Regions from separate parts of the Arthrobacter sp. E44 genome, predicted to be linked through region 3. Evidence: riboswitches for the same ligand, from Rfam matches in the RefSeq annotation. Region 3 holds a riboswitch; each other region holds the start of a gene.

What was found. A riboswitch is a leader RNA that binds a small molecule or an ion and turns the genes downstream of it on or off. The one in region 3 is predicted to bind S-adenosylmethionine.
Region 1: linked by a shared signal. The riboswitch ahead of ACETK3_RS05240 (bifunctional o-acetylhomoserine/o-acetylserine sulfhydrylase) and the one ahead of ACETK3_RS01280 (aminotransferase class V-fold PLP-dependent enzyme) in region 3 are both predicted to bind S-adenosylmethionine.
Region 2: linked by a shared signal. The riboswitch ahead of ACETK3_RS07245 (cobalamin-independent methionine synthase II family protein) and the one ahead of ACETK3_RS01280 (aminotransferase class V-fold PLP-dependent enzyme) in region 3 are both predicted to bind S-adenosylmethionine.

The regions. Positions count from the first base shown of each region.
Region 1 is NZ_JBHDJA010000004.1:41,385-45,704, reverse strand. It holds gene ACETK3_RS05245 (homoserine O-acetyltransferase) at 1-1,079, opposite strand, end outside; SAM riboswitch class IV at 1,092-1,207, opposite strand; gene ACETK3_RS05240 (bifunctional o-acetylhomoserine/o-acetylserine sulfhydrylase) at 1,330-2,646, opposite strand; SAM riboswitch class IV at 2,691-2,805, opposite strand; partial or broken gene ACETK3_RS05235 (S8 family peptidase) at 3,109-4,320, shown strand, end outside.
Region 2 is NZ_JBHDJA010000006.1:39,460-43,779, reverse strand. It holds gene ACETK3_RS07250 (M14 family zinc carboxypeptidase) at 120-1,202, opposite strand; SAM riboswitch class I at 1,419-1,523, shown strand; gene ACETK3_RS07245 (cobalamin-independent methionine synthase II family protein) at 1,537-2,745, shown strand; gene ACETK3_RS07240 (uracil-DNA glycosylase) at 2,950-3,579, shown strand; gene ACETK3_RS07235 (DUF3151 domain-containing protein) at 3,888-4,310, opposite strand; gene fbaA (class II fructose-bisphosphate aldolase) at 4,311-4,320, opposite strand, start outside.
Region 3 is NZ_JBHDJA010000001.1:290,199-294,518, reverse strand. It holds gene aroA (3-phosphoshikimate 1-carboxyvinyltransferase) at 1-521, shown strand, start outside; gene ACETK3_RS01290 (ribosome small subunit-dependent GTPase A) at 505-1,620, shown strand; gene hisN (histidinol-phosphatase) at 1,666-2,478, shown strand; SAM riboswitch class IV at 2,630-2,743, shown strand; gene ACETK3_RS01280 (aminotransferase class V-fold PLP-dependent enzyme) at 2,781-4,196, shown strand; gene ACETK3_RS01275 (class I SAM-dependent methyltransferase) at 4,300-4,320, shown strand, end outside.

The DNA.
Region 1 (4,320 bases), on a different contig from region 3:
TGGCCTATCTCGGTGAGGAACCCGTCGTGGCCGATGGGTGCCTGGATGACGTGGACGTCCACCTCGCCGGGCAGCGCCTGCGCCAGTTCCCGGGACTGGGACGGGAAGTAGAGTCGGTCGGAGTCGACGGCGGCCACGAAGAAGCGTGCAGTAGCACCGGCCAGGGTTTCGGCCAGGGTTCCCCGTCCGCGGCAGACGTCGTGGCTCATCAACGCTTCGGTCAGGGCGATGTAGCTGTTGGCGTCAAAGCGCTTCACGAGCTTGTTGCCCTGGTGGTCCAGGTAGCTTTCCACCTGGTAGCGGCCACGGGCTGCCAGTACTTCCCCCTGAAGGGGCGACTCGGATGCCTGGGCCGCCCGGCCGAAGCGGCCTTCCAGTTCGGCGGCGGACCGGTAGGTGATGTGGGCGATGCGCCGGGCAAGGGCCAGGCCCTCTTCAGGACAGGGACCGCCGTAGTAGTCGCCGCCGTTGAAGTTTGGATCCTGCCGAATGGCCAGGGTCTGGGCCTGGGCAAAGGCGATTTGTTCTGCCGTGCTCGCAGCCCCCACGGCGATGACGGCACAGCGCTGCACCCTTTCCGGGTAGGTCACTGCCCATTCCAGCGCCCGGGCGCCGCCCATGGAGCCGCCAAGAACCGCGAACCAGCTCTTGATCCCCAACTGGTCCGCCAGCCGGGCCTCCGCCACGGTGCTGTCCCGCAGCGTGACCAGGGGGAAGCGGGAACCCCAGGGCGATCCGTCGGGGGCGGGCGATGAGGGGCCGGTGGAGCCGTAGCAGCCGCCCACAATGTTGATGGACACCACGAAGAAACGGTCCGTGTCCACGGGGGCACCGGGCCCGGCCAGCTGCTCCCACCAGCCTTCCTCGTCGGTGTCTCCGCGGGTTACGTGAGTGCTGCCCGTGAGCGCGTGCTCGATCAGGATGGCGTTGCTGGCGTCTGCGTTGAGGGTGCCCCAGGTTTCGTAGGCCAGCGTAACGTCGGGCAGGTATCCCCCGGCCTCGAGCTCCAGTTCCCCAATGGAGGCGTAGCGGACGATTCCGTGTTCGGGGATGGTGGTTGGGGCGACGGAAACCGTCATGGCAAGACCTCTTCTACGCGCTTGCCCGCCGTCAATTGACCGGCAGGCCAGGTCCTCACCCGGGGCACCCCACCGCGGAAGGAGGGTTGCCGGCCAGCAAGCCGGGGCTGTCGCTGGCACTCATGACCTGGATCGAGTGTACGAAACACCACCCGGTCCAAGCCAAGAGTGTGACTGGTTGTGACTTCCCGACTTGCTGCCTGCCCTGCCCTGCCGCCTAAGTGGCGCCCCGGCGTCGTACTTTAGGCTTCTAGGCGTCCTTCGCAGCCCTGAAGCCTGCTTCAAGGTCGGCGAGGATGTCGTCGATGTGTTCCAGGCCCACGGAAAGCCTGACAAGTCCCGGGTGCACCCCGGCCACCACCTGCTGCTCCGGCGAGAGCTGGCTGTGGGTGGTCGACGCCGGGTGGATGACCAGGGAGCGCACGTCGCCGATGTTGGCCACATGGGAGTGCAATTCCAAAGCGTCGACGAAGCGTTTGCCCGCCTCCGCTCCGCCGGCCAGGTTGAAGGCGACGACGGCGCCCGTCCCCTTGGGCCCATACTTGCGGCCACGCTCGTACCAGGGGCTGGACGGCAGCCCGGCGTAGGCGACCGATTCGACGTCGTCCCTTGCTTCAAGCCACCGCGCAACCTCCGCCGCGTTTGCAACATGGCGCTCCACCCGCAGGCTCAATGTCTCCAGGCCCTGGGAAATCAGGAAGGCGTTGAACGGCGAAACCGCCGAGCCCAGGTCCCGCAGGAGCTGGACCCGCGCCTTGAGGATGTAGGAGAGATTGGCACCGAGCGCTCCATCGGCTCCCAGGTCGCGGGCGTAGACCAATCCGTTGTACGTGGGATCCGGGGTGTTGAAGCCGGGGAACCGTTCCGGGTCCTTGCTGAAATCGAACTTGCCGGAATCGACGATCACGCCGGCGATGGCTGTGCCGTGGCCGCCCAGGTACTTGGTGGCCGAGTGGATCACGATGTCCGCTCCCCACTCCAGCGGCCGGATCAGGTACGGCGTCGAGAGGGTGTTGTCCACGATGAGGGGCACGCCGGCCTGGTGGGCGACTTCGGAGATGCCCTCGATGTCCAGGACGTCCTGGCGCGGGTTGGAGACCACTTCACCGAAGAAAAGCTTGGTGTTGGGCCGGACGGCGTTGCGCCACTGGTCCAGGTTGTCGGGGTCGTCCACGAACGTGACGGAGATGCCGAATTTTTTCAGGGTGTGGGCGAAAAGGTTGTAGGTGCCGCCGTAGAGGCTGGGGCTGGCTACGATGTGGTCGCCGGCCTCCGCAATGTTCAGGACCGCGAACGTTTCGGCGGCCTGGCCGGAACTCAGCAGCAGCGCGGCCAGGCCGCCTTCAAGGCTGGCAATCCGCTGTTCGACGGCGTCCTGCGTCGGGTTGCCGATGCGGGTGTAGATGGGCGCCAGTTCGGAGAGTGCAAAGCGGTTGGCTGCGCTCTCGGCCGTTGGGAAAACAAAGGACGTGGTTTGGTAGATGGGCAGGGCACGGGCTCCCGTTGCACTGTCCACTTCCTGGCCGGCGTGGATCTGGCGGGTTTCGAAGGACCAAGCGTTGGACATCCAAATCTCCTTTGACATGGGCCCGGCATGCTCAGGGGCAGTGCGGGCCGCGCTTGCTGTCGGCTCGTGCCGGACAGCCAGGTCCTCACCCGGGGCACCCCACCGCGGATGGAGGGTTGCCGGCCAGCGAGCCGGGGCTTGGCGCTGGCACTCATGACCTTCGCCAAGTCTAGGAAGCGGGGGCGCCCAACGCCATGAGTATGACGGGTCGTGACAAAAGCCTGGACGTGGAAACACACCGCCAGGACTGCAGCGTAGGTTTGCGAAGATTCGCACAGGGAATGCGAAGGATCGCCCGAGCTTCGGAAGATCGGGTTCCCGTCCCCGATAGATTTGAACGGGGAAAACCCCCTCGTTTCTCACAGTCAAAAAAGGACGGACGTTCCGTTGCCTCCGATTCTGCGCCCTGCCGCACGTGCCACTGTTCTATACATTGTGTTGGTCTGTTCAATGCTGGGAGCGGTGCTTCTCCCTGCTCCCATCGCCAGCGCCGCGGCGGCTGACAAGGGTGATTACATTGTCCGGTTCCCCTCGGCAGCGGACGTCAGGCAAGAGAGCAGTGCCCTGCGCGGCCAAGGTATTGGCGTTAGCCGTATGTTCGATAATGCGATCAAGGGCGCTGCGATAAAAGCCACCCCGGCGCAAGCCTCAGCCCTGATGCGGTCCGGCAAAGCCGTCGCCGTTGAGCCGGACCAGCCCGTCACGGTCTACAGCACAACCCAGGAGCAGGCGCCATGGGGACTGGACCGGATAGATCAACAATCGCTGCCCCTATCCAGCACGTACACGCCCTCCGGCACCGGGCAAGGCGTGAGCGTCTATGTACTCGACACTGGGATCCTCGCATCCCACGTCGACTTCGGCGGCCGGGTTGCAACAGGTTGGACGGCGAAGTCCGACGGCCTCGGGTCCAGCGACTGCAACGGACATGGCACCCATGTAGCCGGCACTATCGGCGGTTCAACCTATGGCGTGGCAAAACTCGCGACTTTGATCCCGGTGCGGGCACTGGCCTGTGATGGCACAGGCCTCTACTCGGACGTTATTGCAGGACTCGATTGGATTGCAGGGGACCACCGTGCCGGAACTCCGGCTGTGGTGAACCTCAGCATTGGCGGCCCCACGAGCAGCACCTTGGACGCTGCCGTGGAGGCGGTAATCGCCGACGGTATTTCCGCGGTTGTTGCTGCAGGTAACAGTGCCACCGATGCATGCACGGCTTCCCCTGCCAGGGTTCCGGCGGCAATCACGGTCGCTGCCAGCGATTCCACGGACCACCAGGCCAGCTTCTCAAACTTCGGCAGTTGCGTGGATCTTTACGCCCCCGGCGTTGGCATTACATCCGATTGGTACACCTCCCCGGCCGCCACCGCATCTCTAAGCGGGACCTCAATGGCCACTCCCCATGTGGCAGGCGCTGCTGCCCTCATGCTCTCGCAGAACCCGCTGCTCTCCCCTGCCCAGATAGGAGACGCACTGAATTCTTCCTCAGCCAGCGGCAAGATCTCCAACGCCAGCCCGGGAACCCTAAACCGGTTGCTGCAAGTTGCGTCACCGGCAGGAACCAGCAGTCCGTCGAACCCTGGCTCGTTTTCCTCCCAGACCCCGTTCCGGCAGCTTGATACGCGCAACGGCACCGGAGGCACCAGCGGGCCAGTCGCTCCCGGAGCCACC
Region 2 (4,320 bases), on a different contig from region 3:
TTCCGGGGCTCTTACCACCCAAGTTTAGCCGATGGGGCACTTGGTCCTTCGTTGGCCCCGCCGCGGCCCGTCATGCGGGAAGGGCCGCGGCGGGCCTGGTCAGAACCGCCGCCGCGCTGCTATTCGTCCTCAGCCTCCCCGGCGGGCCGGGACGTCTGCTCGGCGAGGGTGTCCCAGAAGGAAATGTCGGCGTCGGCAATCGAACCGTCAGCAATGGCGGCGGCGGTGGACGTCAGCGTGGTGACCGTCTGCTTGATCAGATAGCCGTTGCTGCGCTGGCCCAGTGCGTAGCCGTCCAGGTAGTGGTCGGACATGCCGCGCATCTCGAAGAGCAAGGTGGCAATGCCGTATTCCACGGAGATGCCGTTGCGGCTGATGGTTTCGGCGCTGCCGCCCTGGTATTTGCCCAGGTGGCCCCAACCGGTGGAGTCGACGTTGTTGAAGACCACGGCGCCCAACTGCTTGGACTTTTCGACGACGGCCGGGTCGGCGTTGGGGGTGGTGGGGTACAGGATGGAGCCGGAAACCAGCTTGCCGTCGCGCTCCGCCCGGGTGCCCTGGTGGTGCAGGTCGATCATGTAGTCGATCCGGTACTTGCGCATCACGTTGTTGTGCAGCGCCTGGGTCTCCGGCTGGATCTTGGCCACGTGGTCGCGGTTCAGGTCCACGCCCTCGGCGTTGTAGCGGGTGAGGTGCCGGTCCCCCTTGGCGAGGTAGTTGTCCAGGGAGAAGTTCACGTCCCCCATGGCGCCGTCCGCGTTGAGCATGGGCACCACCAGGATGTTCGCGCCTTTGAGGATGTCCGCCGACTTGCCGGTGCCCAGGTGCTTGATGAACTCCATGGCGCCCTCGGTGGTGAGCTGTTCGTTGCCGTGCTGCTGGGTCAGGTAAAGGATGGTGGGCTTGGCCGGGTCCGAGATGTACTTGACCAGGTGGATGTCGCGGCCCTTGACGGTCTGGCCGATGACTTCCAGTTCCATGGCGGGCTGGCGGGCGTCCTGGTCCTTCAGGAAGGAAACCATCTGGTCATAAGTGGCCAGCTTTGTTGTGGTGATCTGTCCGTTGCCGTCATAGCTGGGGCCCTCGCCCACTGCATTTGCCAGCGGGGCCGGTCCCGCCACGACGGCGAGCGCCAGAACGCCGGAAAGGGCAAGGTTCCTGAGGTTTGCCAGGGGTTTGTTCACGGTGCATGACCTCTTCATTGAGTGCGGTGGTTCTTTGGGTCGAGTGGGTGGCAGCCGCCATGTCCCTCATTCGGCTGTGACAAGAAGCCAACCAAGCTGGACATAATCTGTCAATATGCTGGACGAAACCTGTAAGGATGCAAACAGGAGCGCAGAAGTAAAAGAAGGCCTGCCTGGCGCGACACAAAGTGGACCGGACTTGCCCGCGTGGAGCGTCTCGATTTAAGTGGGAGGGAACCATCCGGAGCGGCCGAGAGACCTGGCTCGATGACGCCGCAGCAACCCCGGTCCGGCAGGATTCCTGCCGGCCGAAGGTGCTACTGCCAGGACCGATGGAAAGGAAGATTCCAGCATGTCACTGAACACCGACCACATCCGCGTCACCCACGCCGGTTCCCTGCCCCGCACCCCGGAACTCATCGCGGCGAACGCCGCCAAGGAAGCCGATGGCATCACCCCGGAATTCCTCCAACTGCTTGAGGCCTCCGTGGTGGACGTGGTGCAGCGCCAGAAGGACCTGGGCATCGACATCCCCAACGACGGCGAATACGGACACGCCATGTCCAGTTCCGTGGATTACGGTGCTTGGTGGAACTACTCCTTCGCACGCCTCGGCGGCTTGGAGCCCACCAATGTGGACCGCTGGGCCGAAGCCGGGGTCCGCCGCTCGTCACCCGGCCATGTGGTACTGACGTCCTTCCCCGACCGCCGGGATCGGCAGGCGTTCAACGAGGCGTACAACGATCCTTCCTCCGGCATCCTCACCCACCGCAAGAGCGTCGCCCAGCCCAAGATCGCCGGGCCCCTGACCTACACCGGCCAGGATCTGGTGGCATCGGATATCAGGAACTTGAAGACCGGACTGGCCGCCGCAGGCCTCTCAGATGGTTTCGTGGCGTCCCTCTCCCCCGGCTCCTGCGCCAGGGTAGCCAACGAGTACTACAAGTCCGACGAGGAACTCGTCTACGCCTGCGCCGACGCCATGCGGGAGGAATACAAGGCGATCATCGACGCCGGGCTCACCGTGCAGCTCGATGACCCGTCCCTGGCCGAGAGCTGGGACCAGATCAACCCCGAGCCCTCCCTGGAGGACTATCTGAAGTTCATCCAACTGCGCATCGAGGCCACCAACTGGGCCCTCCGGGATCTCCCCCAGGAACAGATCCGGCTGCACGTCTGCTGGGGATCCTGGCATGGCCCGCACACCACGGACATCCCCTTCGCGGACATTATCGGCTCCGTGCTGCAGGTCAACGCCGGGGCGTACTCCTTCGAGGCCGCCAACGTGCGCCATGAACACGAATGGCGGGTCTGGGAGGACACCAAGCTGCCCGAGGGCAAGGTCATCATTCCGGGCGTCGTGTCGCATGCCACCAACGTGGTGGAGCACCCTGACCTGGTGGCGGACCGCATCGTGCGTTTCGCCGACGTGGTGGGCCGGGAGAACGTCATTGCCTCTACCGACTGCGGCCTGGGCGGCCGGGTGCACCCGCAGATCGCCTTCGCCAAGCTGGAAGCGCTGGGCGAGGGCGCCCGTCGGGCCACCAACCGGCTCTGGTAATCCGCTTGCCATCCGGGGCGCCGGCTGTTCCTTCCATCACCGGAAAGGGGCGGCCGGCGTTTCGCTTCCCGGGTCTTGCTAAACTGGGGAAGGCCGGCGAGGTCCGGCCCACCCCAACCAACCGCTGCTGATGCGTTTGCGCTTGCCCGCGCCCTCATCTGCCGGCGGCAGCAACGCCAATCCCCGCAGGAGAACCAGCACTTCATGACAGCCCTGGCCCCCGAAACATTCCACGAACAGCTCATGAGCCGCCGCTACGAACCCAGCGTTGCAGCCGTCAACGAACTCTGCGATTCCCTGCGGGAGACCAAACCAGGAACCGTGGTCCCCTACGTCGACCCCATGCACGACGTTGAGGAATGCCGCATCATCAGCCTCTACTCCAACATCGGCGAGGCGGATCCGTCCGGCTTCATCACCGCCGGCGACCAGGACGCCGCAACCCGGATGCTGGGCATCCAGTGGAAGCTGGGCCTGCGCCCCGAGTTCGTGATGCCTTGGAACGTCCACCCCTGGCACGTTCCCGGCGAAGCCAACGGGAAGTTCACCCCGGACCAGGTCCAGGCCGGCCTCAAACCCCTGCTGAAGTTCCTGGCCTTGGTCCCCCGCGCATCGGTCATCGTGGCGCACGGCACCGAAGCCAACCGCCTGGCCAACCTGCTGCTGAAGACCGAGGTTCCCCTGCTGTGGCGCCGCGGCCTGAAGACCTACAAGGTCCGCTCGCTGAGCGGCCGCGCGTTCGCCGGTTCCCCTGCACGCCAGGAGGAGTTCCTCGAGGACATGCGGACGGCGTATGCAGACGCCATGGCCCGGACCGGCATCGCGAAGCCCTGAATCGTCGGCGCTCAGCCTGTGGCATCGGAGTCGGTAAACGAAATTCCCGGTGCCGATTCGTCTTCGGCTTCAACCCAGGTGGTGAAGTCGGCGTACGACATCCAGGAGTAGTAGTCACAGAACCTGAGACACGATTTTTCCTGCTTTCCCACGCTTCGCGCAGCTCCTCCTTTCTTCCTCTAGCCCTTTGATTCTTTTAACCGAAATCAGGGACGGCGCATTCCAGTCCAGGGACGACGGCGGGCGGTCACCTTTTCGCCAAAAGGGGACCGCCCGCCGTCGTCATATATGGGGCCCTCGGTGGGGACTTAGGAGCCTTCGATGGCTGCCTTTGCCCTGGGGTCGGAATCGTTGAGGAACTTCTCGATCCGCTCCGGTTCGTCCGCCTCCCCGATGGCGGCCGACGCCCTGCCCAGGGAGTAGAGCGCGCGCAGGAACCCCCGGTTGGGCTCGTGCTCCCACGGGATGGGTCCGACGCCGCGCCAGCCGTTGCGCCGCAGCGCATCCAGGCCGCGGTGATAGCCCACCCGAGAGTAGGCGTAGGAGTCGATGGTGCGCCCCTCCGCCCATGCTTCCTCGGCCAGGATGGCCCACAGCAGTGAGGACGTGGGGTGCCTTTCCACCAGGTCCAGGGCTTCCTGCCCGGCCTCCAGCTGTCCGTACACCTCGGTTTCGGCGGGCAGGAGCGTGGGCTCCGGCCCCATCAGGTTCCGGCGGAACTCGTCCGACATCTAGAAGGTC
Region 3 (4,320 bases):
CCCAGCAGGTGGGAGACCTGTGGCGCGAGATTCTCGTGAAAATGGGCGCACACGTCACCCTGTCCGACGGCGTCCTGACTGTCACCGGCGGCCCGGAGATCAAGGGCGGCGACTTCGCGGACACCAGCGAGCTTGCCCCCACCGTCGCAGCCCTGTGCGCGCTGGCCACGCGCCCATCCCGGCTCACCGGGATCGCCCACCTGCGCGGACACGAGACGGACAGGCTCGCTGCATTGGTGGCGGAAATCAACCGGCTCGGCGGGGACGCAGAGGAAACCAGCGACGGCCTGCTGATCCGGCCCGCCGCGCTGCACGCCGGCGTCGTCCGCAGCTACGCGGACCATCGAATGGCCACTGCCGGCGCCATCCTGGGCCTGGCAGTGGAGGGCGTACAGGTGGAGGACATCGCCACCACCGCCAAAACCATGCCCGATTTCCCCCAGCTGTGGGCAGGCATGCTGGCCCAGGACGCCGCTGCGGCATCCGGACCGGAGGAGCCCAGCGGTGGCACGGCGCACTGACTCCTGGGACGAGTCCGACGTCCGTATCAGGCCCAACAAGAAGGGCTCCAGGCCCCGCACCAAGGACCGTCCCAGCCACGACGATGCGGTCACCGGACGGATCATCACGGTGGACCGGGGGCGGTACACCGCAGTCGTGGGTGAGGACTCGAACAACGAACGCGTGGTCATTGCGGCACGCGCCCGCGAACTTCGCCGCTCGCCGGTGGTTGCCGGCGACTTCGTCTCGCTCGTGGGGGACGTCTCCGGGGCACCGGACACGCTGGCGCGGCTGGTGAAGATCCAGGACCGCAAAACGCTCCTGCGGCGCAGCGCCGACGACACGGATCCAATCGAACGTGCCGTGGTGGCCAACGCGGACCAGCTGGTGATCGTGGTGGCGGCCGCCAATCCGGAGCCGCGGACCGGATTCATCGACCGTGCCTTGGTGGCTGCGTACGACGCCGGTATCGAGCCGATCCTGCTGGTCACCAAGGCCGACGTCAAGGATCCAGTGGAACTGCTGTCCAACTACACCCACCTGGATTTCCCGGTGATCATCAGCCGGACCGCTGACGCCCAGGCCTCCGGGATCGACGCGCGCTCCGACGACGGCCTCTCGGCCCGGCTGGACAGCACCGCGGTGGCAGCCCTCCGCGCCCACCTGGGCGGCAAGGTCACCGTCATGCTCGGGCACTCAGGCGTGGGCAAGTCCACCATGGTGAACGCGCTGACTGGGGCCGAGCGGGCCACCGGCGGAGTGAATGCCGTAACGGGAAGGGGCCGGCACACGTCGTCCTCTGCCCTGGCGCTGCGCCTCGCGGACGCTCCGGCCGGCAGCTGGATCATCGATACTCCGGGCATCCGGTCCTTCGGCCTCGCCCACGTGGACCCTGACCGGATCCTGCGCTCCTTCCCGGACCTCTCCCCCGGCATCGAGAACTGCGAACGGGGCTGCAAGCACACGGCAATTGCAGTGAACTGCGGCCTCGACGACTGGGTGGCGGGCGGACACGCAGGTCCCACCGGTCCCGCCCGGTTGGCGTCGCTGCGGCGGCTGCTCGGCACGGATCCAAGGTTGGAAGCACAGGAAACCAAGGAGCTCGGCAGCGTCAACTGACGCGTTCTCCCCGGCAGAAGCGTGCGCAGACTGTAGTTTGGAACCATGATCCAACCCGCTTCGAGCTACAACGATGACCTGCGCCTGGCACATGTCCTGGCCGACTCCGTGGATGACCAGACCATGAGCCGCTTCAAGGCCCTGGACCTCCACGTCGAGACCAAGCCGGACCTGACGCCGGTCACCGATGCGGACAAGGCCGCCGAAGAAGCCATCCGCGGCCAGCTCTCGCGTTCCCGCCCCCGGGACGCGGTCCTGGGCGAGGAGTTCGGCAGCACGGGACACGGGTCGCGGCGCTGGATCATCGACCCCATTGACGGGACCAAGAACTTCGTCCGCGGCGTTCCGGTCTGGGCTACCCTGATCGCCCTCGTCGACGAGGGCGAACCGGTGGTGGGCGTGGTCAGCGCCCCGGCCCTGGGCAAGCGCTGGTGGGCGGCAAAGGGTATGGGCGCATACATGGGCAGGTCCCTGGCAGCTGCCACCCGGCTCCGCGTCTCCAACGTCTCGACACTCTCGGACGCCTCCCTCTCCTACTCCAGCCTCACGGGCTGGAAGGAACGGGGAAACCTTGACGAGTTCCTGGGCCTCACTGAGGACGTGTGGCGGACCCGCGCCTTTGGGGATTTCTGGTCGTACTGCATGGTGGCGGAGGGGTCCGTTGACATCGCCTGCGAACCGGAACTGAACCTCTACGACATGGCCGCCCTGGTGCCGATCGTCGTGGAGGCCGGCGGCCGCTTCACGTCGCTGGAAGGCGAGGACGGCCCCTTCGGCGGGAACGCGCTGGCCACCAACTCGATCCTGCACTCAGAGGTATTGCACCGCCTGAACCCTTATTTGGACGATTTGCTGTAACGGTTGGCTTTTCCCCGAAAAAACGAATAAAGCAGCGGCGGACACCTCCATGCGGGGGTGTCCGCCGCCGTTTATTCGAATTCGCGTAACAAACCGCTTAACAATCGCTGCTGGTTCAGTCCTGCCAGCCGCATGTCCTACGCTTTATCCAGGTCACGAGTGCCAGCGCTAAACCCCGGTTTGCTGGCCGGCAACCCTCCATTCGCGGTGGGGTGCCCCGGGTGACGACCAGGCCGGTCCGGAGCGGATGCGGCAAGCGCGGATTCCACTATGCCGGAGTCCTGTATTCAAGTGAGGTCTCTGTGACAACTGCCACCGTCTCCCCCCAGCCCGTCAGCACCGAAGCGGCAGTTGCTGAACGGCATGCCGTTGCCGGCCGGCCCCTCGTGGCAGTCACCGGAGCCGAGATCCAGGCGCCGCTGATCACCGGCGGCCACGTGCGGTACGCAAACCTGGATTACGGCGCCTCCGCCCCGGCACTCTCCGTGGTGTCCGCCTACCTGAACGAAATCCTGCCCTACTACGCCAGCGTCCACCGGGGGGCAGGATACGCCTCCCAGATCAGCACGTCTGTCTACGAGAACGCGCGCACCATCGTCCGCGATTTCGTCGGCGGCCGCCCGGACGACTCGGTCATTTTCACCCGCAACACCACGGACTCGCTGAACCTCCTGGCAGGTTGCCTCCCAGTCACCGATGGCCGCCCTGACGGCGATGTCCTCTACCTGGACATCGAACACCACGCGAACCTGCTGCCGTGGCAGGGCGTGCCCCACCGCAGCATCGTGGCCGCGGAGACGATCACCGGCACCCTCGACGCCGTCCGCGCGGAGCTGGAGCAGGGCGGGGTCAGCCTGCTGGCCGTCACTGGCGCTTCAAACGTCACCGGCGAGATCCTTCCCGTCCGCGCCCTGGCCGCGCTGGCCCACCAGCACGGCGCACGGATCGTGGTGGATGCGGCCCAGCTGGCACCGCACCGCCGGGTGGACATCAGCACGGATGACATCGACTACCTCGCGTTTTCCGGCCACAAGCTTTACGCACCGTTCGGCGCCGGCGTCCTGGTGGGACGGCCTGACTGGCTGGACGCGGGCGTCCCGCACCTTGCCGGCGGCGGCGCAGTCAAGGAAGCAAGGCTCGACGGCGTCAGCTGGGCCAACGGCCCGGCCCGCCATGAGGGGGGCTCGCCGAACGTCCTCGGAGCCGCCACGCTGGCCCGCGCCACCCAGGTCATTGCTGAGCTCGACCAGGACCGGTGGCACGCCCACGAAGCCGCTATCCGCTCCTTCCTGGTGGAGGGCCTGCAGGACATCGACGGCGTTACCGTGCACCAGATCTTCAAGGACAGCAACCCGGAATCGGACACCATCGGCGTGGTCAACTTCTCCGTGGAGGGCTACGACGCGGGGCTGGTGGCCGCCTACCTCGCCGCCGAGCACGGCGTGGGCCTGCGCGATGGACGCTTCTGCGCCCATCCCCTGCTGAAGCGCCTTGGCCTGCCGTCCGGTTCGCTCCGCGCAAGTTTTGGCGTCGGCTCACGGCTGGAGGATGCCGAACGCCTCCTCGCCGGTATCCGTGCGCTGCGCAGCAACGGGCTGGGCTGGGACTACGTGGTGGACGCCGGGCGCTGGGTCCCCGCCAACGACTTCCGCACCTACCCGCACTGGGCGCCCAACACGCCGGGAACGGCCGGCGCGGCCCCCTGCATCGACGACTGAGCAGCTGCAGCAAAGAGGGCGCCCCTTGGGGCACCAGCCGGTGACCGTCCGTGCGGTACATTCGAGAGACGTCCACATCGGCAGCACACGAAGGAGGCCACGCGTGGTTCGGGGTGGCCCCAGG